DNA from 4 places in the Cellulosimicrobium sp. 72-3 genome. Region 3 is predicted to be linked to each of the others. Evidence: riboswitches for the same ligand, from Rfam matches in the RefSeq annotation. Region 3 holds a riboswitch; each other region holds the start of a gene.

Region 1 (3,491 bases), 810 kb from region 3:
GATGTCGTGGCTGCTCATGATCTGGTGCGCGACGGCGTGCACGGCCGCCGCCGCGTGGTGGGTGCTGCGCCGGGCCGGGCGACCTCCGAGCCACCGGGCGGGCGGGCGCCGTCGTGCCGCCGCGGCACCGGACCCGCTCACCACGCTCGCGCTCCAGGTGCGGCTCACCGCGCTCGCCGCAGAGCTCCGGCGCATCGAGGCCGACCCGGACGTCTACGCGCGTGCCCACCACTACCTCGCGGTCCAGGGCGCCTACGACGCGCTGCTGCGCGAGGCCTGCCGGCTCACGGGGCTCCCGGTCGCGGACGCACCCCTGCGCGCGGGCTTCCGCACCGGCGACGACGAGCGGTTCCGCGAGGAGCTCGAGCTCAGCGCGCGCGGCTGGAGCTGGTGACGGACCACCCGTGAGGGGCGGCAGGGGACGGGCGAGGGGCCCGACGGCGGGACGTCCGCCGTCGGGCCCCTCGCCCGTCGTGCGCTCAGAGCGCGGAGTGGTCGCCGATCCGGTGGTAGGTGCGGTCGTGGTAGACGAGCGGCGACGCCGCCGCCCCCCGCGGCGCCCCGGGTGCGGCGCCGACGCTCGACGCGAGCGCGCGCAGCGAGACCAGGTAGGAGTTGCCCACCGGCGTGCGCTGGACGACCCTCCCGCGCACCCACGACAGCGCGCCGTCGATCACGGGCTCGCCCGTCGGCAGGCGCGACCAGCCGCCGTCCGCGAACCGGTCGATGCCGCTCGTCGCGAACCGGGCCGAGACGTCGTCCTGGTGGTCCGCGAGGAAGCTCACGGTCAGCGTGCGCGCGGTCGAGACCGCGGGCCACGACGACGACGTGGACGCGAGCGAGAACGCGAGCAGCGGGGGCGCGGCCGAGACGGAGATGACCGACGTCGCGGTGAAGCCGACGAGGCGGTCGCCGTGCTCGAGCGCGACGACGGCGACGCCCGCGGGGTGGCCGCGGAACACGGCCTTGTACTCGTCGGGGGAGAGCTGGGGCTCGTCCTGCTCGGCCAGGAGGGCCTCCAGGTGGGTGAGCTCGGCGGTCATCGGGCCACCCCCGCGAACGCGTCGGCGACGGCTGCGTCGGTGCGGGCCGACGGGCGGTCCTCCGCCGGGGGGAGCTGCGCCGTGGCGCGGCGCAGGGCGTCGCCCTCGCGCGCGAGCCACGCGTCCACCACCGGTCCCAGGTCCGCGAGCTGCGGCTCGGTGACCGTGAGCGACCGGGTCGGGACGACGGCGCCGAGCTCGACGAGCACGGGTCGCAGGTGCACCTCCCCGACGAGCGCGTGCGCCGGGTTCCCGGACACGACGAGCGGGACCACGACGACGCCCGCGAGCCCGTCGGGGCCGTAGAGGTCGAGGAAGGCCTTCAGCAGCCCGGTGTAGGACGCCTTGTAGACCGGCGTCGCCACGACGGCGACGGTCGCCCGGGCGAGCTGCTCACGGGCGGCGTCGGCCGCCGGATGGTCGGCGGCGAGCACCTCGCCGGCGAGCGACGCCAGGTCGACCGTGGCGACGTCGGCCGCGCCGAGGAGGTCGGCGACGCGGCGCGCGACCGTCTCGGCGGCGCCGAGCGTCCGCGAGCCGGGCCGCGGGTTGCCCGAGACGGCGAGCACCGTCGGGTGGGTGGGGTGGTGGGTCATGTGCACCTCGCAGTAGTCGTCGATCACGCTTGCCGTGCGGGCCGTCCTCGCCGGTGGCGGGGCAGGCTGGGCCCGGCCTGGTCATCTCCCGGAGCACCCCGCCGTGACAGGGGGTTGCCGGCCAGCGAGCCGGGGCTTGGCGCTGGCGCTCGTGACCTGGGGACGGGTATAGCAACCGCCCCGGGAAACTGCACCGGATCGGTAGGGTTTCTCAGTGGGTGGACGGATGTGTCGTCGTCGGTGACTCCTGTGCCGCCCCGTGCGGTCGCTCGTGCGTTGTGGACGCCCGTGCCGGTGCGCGCGGAGTGAGACGGTGTGACGGGAGCTTCTGGCACAGGCGTACCGTCAGCAGGAGTTCCGCCCGCGTCAGACGAGGAGTACCCATGGACAGCCGACTGCAGTCCGTCTACGACGAGGTCCTGCGTCGCAACCCCGGCGAGGCCGAGTTCCACCAGGCCGTGCGCGAGGTCTTCGACTCGCTCGGCCCCGTGCTGCGCAAGCACCCGCGCTACGTCGAGGCCGCCGTCCTCGAGCGCGTGTGCGAGCCGGAGCGCCAGATCATCTTCCGGGTCCCGTGGGTGGACGACACCGGGCGCGTGCAGATCAACCGCGGCTTCCGCGTCGAGTTCAACTCGGCGCTCGGCCCGTACAAGGGCGGCCTGCGGTTCCACCCGTCGGTCTACCTGGGCATCGTGAAGTTCCTCGGCTTCGAGCAGATCTTCAAGAACTCGCTCACGGGCATGCCCATCGGCGGCGGCAAGGGCGGTTCCGACTTCGACCCGCGCGGGCGGTCCGACGGCGAGGTCATGCGGTTCTGCCAGTCGTTCATGACGGAGCTCTACCGGCACATCGGCGAGAACACGGACGTCCCCGCGGGCGACATCGGCGTGGGCGGCCGCGAGATCGGCTACCTCTTCGGGCAGTACAAGCGCATCACCAACCGGTACGAGTCCGGCGTCCTCACGGGCAAGGGCATCTCGTGGGGCGGCTCGCTCGTCCGCACGGAGGCCACGGGCTACGGCACGGTCCTCTTCGCGCAGAACATGCTGGAGACGCGCGGGCAGGAGCTCGACGGGCGCCGCGTCGTCGTCTCGGGCTCGGGCAACGTCGCGATCTACGCGACGGCCAAGGCGCAGCAGCTCGGCGCGAACGTGGTCGCGTTCTCCGACTCGTCGGGCTACGTCGTCGACGAGGCCGGGGTCGACCTCGAGCTCCTGCGCCAGATCAAGGAGGTCGAGCGCGGGCGCGTCGCCGACTACGCCGCGCGCCGTCCCGGGGCCCGCGTCGTCACCGACGGGTCCATCTGGGACGTGCCGTGCGACGTCGCGCTCCCGTGCGCGACGCAGAACGAGCTCGACGAGGCGGCGGCCAAGCAGCTCGTCGCGAACGGCGTCGTCGCGGTCGCGGAGGGCGCCAACATGCCCACGACGCCGAGCGCCGTCGCGCTGCTCCAGGAGGCGGGCGTCCTCTTCGCGCCGGGCAAGGCCGCCAACGCGGGCGGCGTCGCGACGTCGGCCCTCGAGATGCAGCAGAACGCGTCGCGCGACGCGTGGTCCTTCGAGTACACCGAGGACCGCCTCGCGCAGATCATGGCGGGCATCCACGACCGCTGCGTCGAGACGGCCGACGAGTACGGCACGCCCGGCAACTACGTGCTCGGCGCCAACATCGCGGGCTTCACCAAGGTCGCCGACGCGATCCTCGCGCTCGGCGTCATCTGACCCGAGCCGCACGACGACGGCCGTCGGCGCCCCGCGCAGAGCGGTGGTTCCGGCGGCCGTCGTGCGCGCGAGGCCGGCGCGGCACCGTGCCCCGGCGGAGATCCGCGCCCTGCTGTGGGGCACGGAGCGAG
Region 2 (3,491 bases), 810 kb from region 3:
TCTCCGGGAGCGCCTGGAGCACGAGCTGCGTCGCGGGCGCCCCGGACGCGTACGACGTCCCGAAGTCGAGCCGCAGCGCGTGCCACAGCGCGTCGGCGTACTGCACGAGCACGGGCCGGTCGAGGCCGTACTGGGCGCGCAGGGCGTCGAGCAGCGCGGGGTCCACCTGGTCCGCCTCGCCACCGCCGCTCGCCATGAGCGCGGCCGGGTCGCTGGGCAGCAGGTAGAGGACGAAGAACGAGATGGTGAACGCCGCCCAGAGCACGAACAGGCCCTGCCCGGCGCGACGCAGGACGTACCGGCCCATGGTCGGCCTCCTTCCGTGGGGGATGCCCGCCTGCCCGACGCCGCGGCGTCGGGCAGGCGGGCCCGGCGGGTCAGCCCTGGGTGACCCAGGCGTCGTAGAAGTCGAGGCGCGACGACGCCTCGAACGTCAGGCTGTGGACCGTGTCGGCGGCCGCGATGGTCGTCGAGAGCTCGTAGACCGGGATCGCGTGGCCCTTCTGCACGAGCAGGCGCGACGCCTCCGTGACGAGCTCCTGGCGCTCGGTCGGGTCGGTCGCCGCGGCCGACGCGTCGAGCAGGTCGTCGACCTCCTCCGCGTCGCGCTGGTTGATGTTGCGCGCGTTCGCGGAGAAGATCGTGCGCAGCACGTCCGGGTCGGAGCGCGTGAGGTTGTAGTAGTCGAAGTCGAAGTCGCCGCTCTCCTTGATCGCCTGCGACTCGGCGACGGTCACGTGCTGGAGCTGGAGGTCCACGCCGATCTGCGCGAGCTGCTGCTGGACGAGCTCGAGCGGCTCCGGCACCTGCCAGAACGTCACGGTCGTGGAGAGCTTCTGGCCGTCCTTCTCGCGCACGCCGTCGGCGCCCTCGACCCAGCCCGCGTCGTCGAGGATCTTCTTCGCGCCCTCGGGGTCGTAGGCGAGCTCGTCCGCGACGCTCTCATAGAGCGGCGTCGAGTGCGACAGGACGCTCGTGGCCGGCTCGTCCTGCGCGCTGAGCACGGTGTCCGCGATCTGCTCGCGGTCGATGCCCTGGAGGATCGCCGTCCGCACGGCCTCGTCGCCCGCGAGCGGGCTCGACTCGTTGGGGAAGAGGTTGAACACGACGCCGGGGTTGGCGCGGTACTCGAGCCAGAACCCGTTCCCGTCGAACTGCGGGAGGTCGACGGTCGAGATCGCGGCCGTGGCGTCGATCTGCCCGGACTGCAGGCTGCCGCTGCGCACGCTCGCCTCGGGGATGACCTTGAACGTCACCGTGTCGAGGTAGGCCTCGCCCTGGTGGTCGCTCGCCTCCGAGCCCCACGCGTAGCCCGCGACCTTCTCGAGCACGATCTCCTGGTCCTGCGTGTACGACTTCACGGAGAACGGGCCGGAGCCGACGAACTTCCCGGCGCAGCGGTCCTCGACGCTCAGGTCGGCCGAGGACGGGGCGAGGAGGCCGAGCGAGAACGTCGACGTCGCCTGGAGGAACTGCGCGCTCGGCTCCGCGAAGTCCACCGTGAGGGTCTGCGGGTCGGTGACGGTCGTGCCCTCGTAGCCGACGAGGTACTGCGACCCGAGCGACGCCGTCGCGCCGAGCGCGACGATCGCGTCGAAGTTCGTCTTCACCGACTCGGCGTCGATCGGCGTGCCGTCGGCGTACGTCGCGTCGTCGCGCAGGTGGAACGTGTAGCTCGACGCGTCGTCGTTCACCTCCCAGCTCTCCGCGAGCCACGGCAGGATCTCGCCCGACTCCGGGTCCTGCGCCGTGAGCGACGCGACGGTCTGGCGGGCCGCCGCGATGGCGTCGTTGTTGCCGACCTGCTGCGGGTCGATGCAGTGCGAGTCGACCGTGAGGGCGAACGTCAGGTCGCCGCCCGCCACGGGCTCGCCGGACGGGCTGGGCGACCCGTCGCCGTCGGACGCACCGGAGCCGCCGCCCGCGCACGCGCTGAGCAGGAGGCCCGTCGCGGCGGCCGCCGCGGCGACGGTCAGGGACCGGCGTCGGTGAGGTGTGGGGATCATGTCGTGCTGCTCTCCTCGTGTGCCGGCTGCGGACCGGCGGTCGTCCGGCGCCGGTGGTCGTCCGCGCCGGGCCCAGGGCCGGCGCGGCGGGGAACCCACCGGGGTGCCGTGCTTACCGCGCCGCGGGAGCGGCGCGGTCAGGTCGTTCCCGGAGCACCCCGTCACGTCGAAGGGTTGCTGGTCAGCGAGCCGGGCCTGCGTGCTGACGCTCGTCACCTGGGAGCAGGAAAGACAATCTCGACTGGTTGAGTCAAGTATCGAGACGGCCGTCCCGCCAGGCGGACGGTTGTTTCCGCCGAGACGACGCGAGTCGCGGCCGTCTCGCGTGTCACCGCGCCGGGAAGGGCGACTCGGGAGGTGGGGTGGCGCCACGGACCGGGCGCGCTCGGACGGGCGCCCGACCTGCGGCAGCACGGACCGCCGCGACGCCACCGACAGCGAAGCGCGCGCCACGGGCGTCGACAGCGACGTCGTCGACGCCCGGACGTGCGCCGGCACGCCGAGCACGACGCGCCACCGGAGCCGTCGCGATCAGGCCCGCCGACCGTAGCCGGCACGCGAGAGACCGAGAGAGCGAAACTCCTCAGGGACCGTCAAGATCTGATGCGGTGATTCTCGCCGTCACTTCTCCCCGGACCACGAGGAGCCAGTCGCGCAGCGGCATTCCCACGGCCTCGCGATAGAGCTCGGCATGAAGCCGGCCGTTGATCCACTCGACGACCTGCTCGTCGGAACGGTAGCGGTCCAGGGTGCTGTCGATCTCGTCGACGAGTCCGTCGTACCTGCTGGGGCCGACCAGGTCCAGGAAACGCGCCAGAGCACCTGCGGGACTCCCGTAGTCCTCTTCCCAGTCCTGGTGGAAGAACGAGCCGAAGAACGCGTCGAGCGAGTAGTGGGTCGTCATGGCGCACCTCGCGGAGGGGTCGTCGCGTCAAGGAAGGGCGGCGTGAGTGCGAGAGCCTGCGTCGAGACCGGAGCTGCGCCCGGGACGCGACGCTACACCGTCGGCCTCTTCAGCAGGGGTGTTCTCAGCCTGCCGCCGGGCCCGCAGCGCAGCCTCCTCCATCATCCGCGCCGCCCAGCTCGAGGAAGAGCGAACCGGCCGTGGCGTCGAGGATGCCTCGTCAGGCCGCCGTGAACCCCGCCGCGCGGCGGGCGTCGGCCGGGCTCCACAGGTCCGTCTTCACCTCGGCCTGCACGACGGGCACGACCTCCTCCGCGAACCGGCGCAGCACGTCCTCCTGCTGCGCCGCGGGGATCAGGTGGTTCACCGAGACGGACTGCAGGTCGTGCCGGTACGAGGCGTGGTAGTCGAGGATCTTCTCCGCCACGCGCTCCGGCGACCCCACGAGCGCGGGCCCGCGCTCGACGGCGTCCTCGACCGTCCGGAAGCTCGGTGCCTTCCCGACGGCGTCCGGCCCGTACCCCCGGCGCGCCGCCGCCGCGACCTGGCCCTCGTAGATCGGGCGGTACTGCTCGATCGCC
Region 3 (3,491 bases):
CGCCCCGAGGGAGGCGGCGACGTCGAGCACCTGGTCGTAGAAGGAGAACGAGCCGGGGACGGACGCGTCGTCGGCGCCGAGGCCGAGGTCGACGAGCCGGCGGACGGTCGCGAGGCGCAGCTCGCGGGCCGTGGCCTCGAGCTCCTCGGCCGAGGTCTTGCCGGCCCAGAACGCCTCGACGGCCTTCTTCAGCTCGCGGCGGCGACCGATGCGCGGGTAGCCGAGCACGGTGCCGGCGGGGAAACCGACCGGGTTCTGGGTAGGGGAGGGTACGGAAGTGGCCATGATCGAAACCTCTTGCTGGTCCGGAGGACCGGTCAGACGGGCGCGCCGTGCGTGGCGGCGCTCGTCGTGGGCAGGGAGGTGCCGGTGACCCACGGCCCGCTGGCCAGGTCCGGGACGAGCGGGGCGGCGGCGGCGCTGGCGCCGCCCCCGGTCCCGACCGACCCGCCGCCGAGGTGGACACCCTCGAGCAGGTCAAGAGCGGCGCGGTGCTTGTTGAACGTGTACACGTGCAGACCGGGCGTGCCCGCGTCGAGGACGCGCTGCGCGAGGTCGACCGAGTACGCGATCCCGTAGGCGTGCTGCGCCTCCGGGTCGGGCAGGGCGTCGAGCGCGTCCAGCAGGTGCTGGGGCGCGCGCACGCCCGTGAGCTCCTCGACGCGACGGAGCCGCGCGGGCTCCGTCGTGGGCAGCAGCCCGGCGAGGATGGGGATCGTCACGCCGGCCGCGCGGGCCTCGGCGACGAAGTCGGTGTACGACGACGCGTCGTAGAAGAGCTGCGTGATCGCGAAGCTCGCGCCGGCCTGCTGCTTCTGCCAGAGGCGGCGCACCTCCTGGGTGCGCGTCGTGCCGGCGGCGGGGTTCCCGTCGCAGAACGTCGCGACGGCGATCGTCAGCGGCCGGGCTGCGCCGCGCAGCGCGACGGCGGGGTCGGACGCGCAGCGCGACGCCTCGACCTCGCGCAGCAGCGCGACGAGCTCGGTCGACGACCGGACGCCGTCGGGCGCGGGCTGCCAGTCCGGCTGGTCGCGCGGCGGGTCGCCCCGCAGCGCGAGGAAGCTCCGCACGCCCTCGTCGAGGAAGTCGGTGATGACCGACTCCACGTCCTCGCGCGACGCCCCGACGCACGTGAGGTGTGCGATCGGCAGCACGGGCGTGCCCTGGAGCAGGCGTCCGACGACCTGGCGCGCGGTCGCGCGGTCGGTGCCCGCGGCGCCGTACGTCACGGACACGAAGTCGGGGTGCGTCGCGACGAGACGGCGTGCCGTCTCCCAGAACTTCGGGGCCGCGTCCGGTCGGCGCGGGGGCATGAGCTCGAACGACACCGTCGGCCGAGGACGGCCCGGACGGTGCGCGAAGGATGCCTCTGAGGTCATGCGTCACTCCATCGACCCTGGCGTTAGCACCTTTGTCCTCGGGAGGCTTCCGTCGGCGGGTTGCTGCGGTGTCGTCGAGCCAGGACTCTCGACCGCTCTGGATGGTTGGCACGATCCTACGACCCATCCGACATGCGGTCGAGAGCGCCCGCCAGGTGAGATGCGGAGGGATCGGCCGGAGGCGTAGCGGCGCCCCGCGCTACGGATCTCAGGCTCTCTACGCTACGAATTTCAGGTTTCCTACGCTACAGATTTCAGGTGCTCGAGCGAGGTCCCAGACACCGACCATGGCGACGGGTCGTCGTCGGCCTTGCAGGTCTCAGGCCCTCCGGCGCTCGGGCACGTGCAGGCGGCGGAGGAACCGGTCGGTGCGCAGCGGCGGCCCGCGCCGGTCGAGGAGCGACACGACGACGACGGTCGCCGTCGCGAGCGGGATGGTCCAGGCGGCGGGCTGGGCGAGCAGGGCGCGCACGACGCCAGGGACGCCGTCGGCCGTGCCGCCGGACGGGCTCCCGTACCCCGCGGCGACGAGCGCGGACGACGCGAGCAGCGCCGTCGCGCACAGGACGGCGCCCACGACCATGCCCGCCACCGCGCCGCGCGCGGTGAGGCCGCGCCACCACACGCCGAGCAGGATCACGGGGGACAGGGCCGACGCGGCGAAGACGAACACCGTCCCGACGCTCGTCACGAGGCCCTGCGGGATGGTGACGAGCGCGAACGCGAGCGGGATGAGCGTGCACGCGACCGCCGACCAGCGGAAGGACCGCACGGTGCCGCCGAACAGGTCCTGGCTCACGACGCCCGCCAGAGCGACCACGAGCCCCGACGACGTCCCGAGGAACGCGGCGAACGCCCCGGCGACGACGAGCGCGGCGAGGAGCTCGCCGCCGAGCCCGGGCACGAGGCGGGTCGGCAGCGTGAGGACGACGGTGTCCGCCACCCCGGGCGCCGCGAGGTCGGGCGCGACGACCCGCGCCACGAGCCCGAGCGTGCTCGACACCATGTAGAACACGCTGATCATGACGAGCACGACGACGGTCGTGCGGCGGGCCGAGCCGCCGTCGGGCGAGGTGTAGAAGCGCACGAGGACGTGCGGCAGGCCGGTCGTGCCGAGCAGGAGGGCGAGCAGGAGCGAGACGGTGGCGTACGCGTCGAGGCCGCCCGGCCCGGCCTCGTGGGGGAACACGGCGGCGGGGTCGAACGTGACGACGGCGCCGCCGGGCTCGAACGCCCCGCCGAGCGCCATGAGCACGAAGACGAGCGGCACCGCGAGCGCGGTGAGCTTGACCCAGAACTGGAACGCCTGGACGAACGTGATGGAGCGCATCCCGCCCGCGGCGACGACGGCGCTCACCACGACCGCGATCCCCACCGAGCCGACCCACGGCGGCACCGCGGCCACGCTCGTGATGACGAGCGCCGCCCCGTGGAGCTGCGGCACCACGTAGAGCCACCCGATGACGAGCACGAGCACGCTCGTCACGCGGCGCGCGACCACGGAGTCGAGCCGGGCGTGCACGAAGTCGGGGATCGTGTACGCGCCGCTGCGCCGCAGGGGGCCCGCGACGAACAGCAGGACGAGCAGGTAGCCCGCCGCGTACCCCACGGGGAACCAGAACGCCTCCGCGCCGGACAGCAGCACGAGGCCCGAGAGCCCGAGGAACGTGCCCGCGGACAGGTACTCGCCGCTGATCGCCGACGCGTTCCAGACCGGCCGCACGGTGCGCGACGCGACGAAGAAGTCGCTCGTGGTGCGCGAGATCCGCAGGCCGTAGAACCCGATGAGGCCGGTCGCGAGGAGGAGCAGCGCGATCGCGACGAGGGGCAGCGCGCTGGTCACGGCGCACCGCCGTCGTCGGGGCCGGGCTCGTCGGGCGCGCCCGTGCCCTCGGCGAGCGCGCGGTACCGGCGCTCGTTGCGCGCCGCCGCGACCGCGAACACGACCGCGAACGCGACGATCACCGGGTAGAAGCCGTACGCGTGCACGAGCCACGGCAGCGGCACGCCGAGCAGCACGACGTCGTCCAGCGCGGGCACGCCGCTCATCGTCACCGTGAGCAGCGTGACGACCGCGAGGAACGACGCCACGCACGCCAGCCCGAGCCGGAG
Region 4 (3,491 bases), 770 kb from region 3:
TGTGCCGCGGCGGCGTTCTGCGCGGCGACGCGCACGGGCAGCGTCTCGAGGCCCTTGAGCAGCACCCACGCGTTGAATGCCGAGAGCGACGGCCCGGTGTTGCGGATGAACGTCTGCACCGGGCCGGTGACGTACTCCTCCGTCCCGAGGATCGCGCCGCCGAGCACGCGGCCCTGCCCGTCGATGTGCTTGGTCGCCGAGTAGACGACGACGTCGGCCCCGAGCTCGAGCGGCCGCTGCAGCAGCGGCGTCGCGAACACGTTGTCGAGCACGACGACCGCGCCGGCGGCGTGCGCGAGCTCGCTCACGCGCCGCGCGTCGACGACGTCCTGCATGGGGTTGGACGGCGTCTCGAAGAACACGACGTCCGCGGGGGTGGACAGCGCCTCCTCCCACTGCGACAGCACGTGGCCGTCGACGTAGTCCGTCCGCACGCCCCACTTCGCGAAGATCTCGTCGAAGATGACGAGGCTCGACCCGAACAGCGCGCGCGCCGCGACGATGCGCGACCCGGACCGCACCAGCGCGGCGAGCGCCGTGAACACGGCGGACATGCCGGACGCCGTCGCGTAGCACGCCTCCGCGCCCTCCAGGAGGCGCAGGCGCTCCTCGAACGTGTGCACGGTCGGGTTGCCGTAGCGCGAGTAGACGAACCGGTCGAGCTCCCCCTTGAACGCGTCCTCGGCGTCCGCGGCGCGGTCGTACGTGTAGCCCTGCGTGAGGAACAGCGCCTCGGACGTCTCCTGGAACTCGGTGCGCGCGTGGCCGCCGCGCACGGCGAGCGTCGCGGGGCGGGCGCTCGCGGGCAGGGGCTTGCGGCCGGAGCCGCCGGGCACGCTCCCGGGCACGACCGCGCTCACCGGGCGGCCTCGTCGAACGTCGTGGTGGGCAGCCCGCGGACCTTCCAGCCCTCGACGTCCCGCAGGCCCGAGAACCCCTGGGCGCCCTCGAAGCCCTCGAGCACGTTGTACGACGGCCCGAGCCCGGCAGCCGTGGCCGCGCGCGCCGCGCCGATCGACCGCTGGCCCGAGCGGCACAGGAACACGACGGGACGCTCGTCGCCGGGCGTCAGACCTGCCTCGACGAGCCGGTCGAGGAACCGCGGGTTGGGGCCCGCCGGGGTCACCCACTCGTCGAACAGGACGTCGCGGCCGAGCTCCGTGGCGTCGGGCACGCCGATGGTGCGCCACTCGCCCTCGGTACGGACGTCCACGAGCACGGCGCGCTCGTCGTGCGCGAGCAGGTCCCACGCCTGCTGCGGGGTGAGGTCGCCGGCGTAGCCGACGGCGGGACGCGCCTCGGGGGGTGCCGGCCGGGGTGCCGACGCCTGCTGGGACTGGTCGCTCATGAGAGTCCTCCTCCATCGATCGTGGCAGTAGCACCCTGCGCCCGGCCGCCGAGGCGGTCCGGGGGGTTGCTGCGGCGTCGACGTGCCACGTCACTCGGCCGCTCCGGATGGTTGGCTCGGATCGTACGCCACGCGTCCGACGTGCGGAACGCCCGTCTCGGGGAGCGGCCCGGGGTGGAGGTGCCCGACGCCGCGTGGCTCCGACGCGCGGGCTTATGACGCGGAGCGCCGCGTCCCGCCATCCGAGACGCCGTGACCACCGGTTGACACGTCACCGTCCGCGCGGACATCCTGGTCCGCAGGTCATGAGCGCCAGCGCGAAACCCCGGTTTGCTGGCCGGCAACCCTCCTCTCGCGGCGGGGTGCCCCGGGTGACGACCAGGCCGCACGCCGACCGGCGGGCGGCAAGCGCGGGGAGGTTCTCCCCGGACGACCCTGGAGGACTGTGCCATGACTGCTCTCGCGGACGTCTCGTGTCCCACCGACGCCCCGGCCCCTGACCTCGCGGCGCTCGCCGACGCGCCCGCGCTCCTGCCCGTCGTCGGCGGGGACACGCTCGTCCCGCTCGTCGACGGCCGCAGCGTGCCGTACGCGAACCTCGACGTCGCGGCGTCGGCCCCGGCGCTGCGCTCGGTCGCGGACCGCGTGACCGAGGTGCTGCCGCTCTACGCGAGCGTGCACCGCGGCGCGGGCTACCTCTCGCAGGTCTCCACGGCGCTCTACGAGGCGTCGCGCCGCACGATCGGCGCGTTCGTCGGCGCGCGCGAGGACGACGTCACGGTCGTCACGCGCAACACGACCGACTCGCTCAACCTCCTCGCGGGCTGCGTCCCGGCGAACCCGGACGGCACGCCCGGGCGCGTGCTCGTCCTCGACGTCGAGCACCACGCGAACCTGCTGCCGTGGCAGCGCGCCGGCGGCGCGACGGTCCTCGCGGGCGGCGCGTCCGTCGCGGAGACGCTCTCGGGCCTGCGCACCGAGCTCGCGCGCTTCCCGTACGCGCTCGTCGCCGTGACCGGCGCCTCCAACGTCACGGGCGAGTCCCTGCCCGTCGCCGAGGTCGTCCGCGCCGCGCACGACGCCGGGGCGCGCGTCGTGCTCGACGGCGCGCAGCTCGTCCCGCACCGCGGGTTCTCGCTCGCCGCGTCGGGCGTCGACTACGTCGCGTTCTCGGGGCACAAGACCTACGCGCCGTTCGGCGCGGGGGCGCTCGTCGGGCGGCGCGACTGGCTCGACGCGGGCACCCCCTACCTCGCGGGCGGCGGCGCCGTGCGCCAGGTCGCGGTGACCGGGACGCAGTGGCAGACGGCGCCCGCACGCCACGAGGCCGGCTCGCCGAACGTGGTGGGCGCCGCGGCGCTCGCGGCGGCGTGCGACGCGCTCGCCGCGCTCGACCCGGCCGACCTGCACGCGCACGAGGCGGCGCTCCGCGCGGCCCTCGTCGCGGGCCTGGAGGCCGTCCCGGGTGTCCGGGTCGTGCGCGTGTGGGACGACGCCGTCGACCCGGTCGGCGTCGTGACGTTCGCCGTCGAGGGCCACGACCCGGGCCTCGTCGCCGCCTACCTCTCGGCCGAGCACGGCATCGGCGTGCGCGACGGCCGGTTCTGCGCGCACCCGCTGCTCGCGCGCCTCGGCTACGACGCGGGCGCGATCCGCGCCTCGGTGGGCGTCGGGACGACCGGTGCGGACGTCGTGCGCCTCGTCGAGGCCGTGCGCGCGTACGTCGAGCAGGGACCGACCACCCGGTACGAGGTCGTCGACGGCTGCTGGGCCGTCGTGGACGACCCGCGCCCGGTCCCCGCGGGGTCCGGCCTGGAGGGGCTCTTCGCGACCGCGGCGGCGGGTTTCCTCGCCGACGCGGCGGGCTGCGGACCGGCCGTCTGACCGTCACCGGCGGCCGACGCGGCAGCCTGTTCACCGGGTCGTCGCCGAGCGTTGTCCACCGCGTCGCCGGACCCTCTTGGCGCGGTGTTCCGCGTGTGCTCTGATATGCGCTGTGCTGCACGACGTCGTCCTCTCGGGGCACGGTTTCCGGCTGGAACCGCTGGCCCTGGAGCACGCTGAGACGCTGGCCGGCCTCGTCGACGAGGCGATGTGGTCAGGGATGAGCATCCCCCTGCCCTACGGGGTCGCGGGGATGGCC

Evidence for each region. Region 3 has a riboswitch for S-adenosylmethionine ahead of HKK73_RS18205 (methylenetetrahydrofolate reductase). Riboswitches for the same ligand answer to the same signal wherever they lie in the genome.
Region 1: linked by a shared signal. The riboswitch ahead of HKK73_RS03025 (NADPH-dependent FMN reductase) and the one ahead of HKK73_RS18205 (methylenetetrahydrofolate reductase) in region 3 are both predicted to bind S-adenosylmethionine.
Region 2: linked by a shared signal. The riboswitch ahead of HKK73_RS02985 (ABC transporter substrate-binding protein) and the one ahead of HKK73_RS18205 (methylenetetrahydrofolate reductase) in region 3 are both predicted to bind S-adenosylmethionine.
Region 4: linked by a shared signal. The riboswitch ahead of HKK73_RS02810 (aminotransferase class V-fold PLP-dependent enzyme) and the one ahead of HKK73_RS18205 (methylenetetrahydrofolate reductase) in region 3 are both predicted to bind S-adenosylmethionine.

The regions. Positions count from the first base shown of each region.
Region 1 is NZ_CP053419.1:674,363-677,853, forward strand. It holds gene HKK73_RS03015 (hypothetical protein) at 2-394, shown strand; gene HKK73_RS03020 (flavin reductase family protein) at 480-1,043, opposite strand; gene HKK73_RS03025 (NADPH-dependent FMN reductase) at 1,040-1,639, opposite strand; SAM riboswitch class IV at 1,694-1,796, opposite strand; gene gdhA (NADP-specific glutamate dehydrogenase) at 2,023-3,360, shown strand.
Region 2 is NZ_CP053419.1:665,456-668,946, reverse strand. It holds gene HKK73_RS02990 (ABC transporter permease) at 1-307, opposite strand, end outside; gene HKK73_RS02985 (ABC transporter substrate-binding protein) at 378-2,006, opposite strand; SAM riboswitch class IV at 2,110-2,223, opposite strand; gene HKK73_RS02980 (contact-dependent growth inhibition system immunity protein) at 2,590-2,910, opposite strand; gene HKK73_RS02975 (LLM class flavin-dependent oxidoreductase) at 3,131-3,491, opposite strand, start outside.
Region 3 is NZ_CP053419.1:4,080,233-4,083,723, reverse strand. It holds gene metE (5-methyltetrahydropteroyltriglutamate--homocysteine S-methyltransferase) at 1-285, opposite strand, end outside; gene HKK73_RS18205 (methylenetetrahydrofolate reductase) at 318-1,379, opposite strand; SAM riboswitch class I at 1,385-1,487, opposite strand; gene HKK73_RS18200 (cation acetate symporter) at 1,699-3,222, opposite strand; gene HKK73_RS18195 (heavy metal transporter) at 3,219-3,491, opposite strand, start outside.
Region 4 is NZ_CP053419.1:625,458-628,948, forward strand. It holds gene HKK73_RS02800 (O-succinylhomoserine sulfhydrylase) at 1-860, opposite strand, end outside; gene HKK73_RS02805 (rhodanese-like domain-containing protein) at 857-1,348, opposite strand; SAM riboswitch class IV at 1,650-1,765, shown strand; gene HKK73_RS02810 (aminotransferase class V-fold PLP-dependent enzyme) at 1,799-3,232, shown strand; gene HKK73_RS02815 (GNAT family N-acetyltransferase) at 3,345-3,491, shown strand, end outside.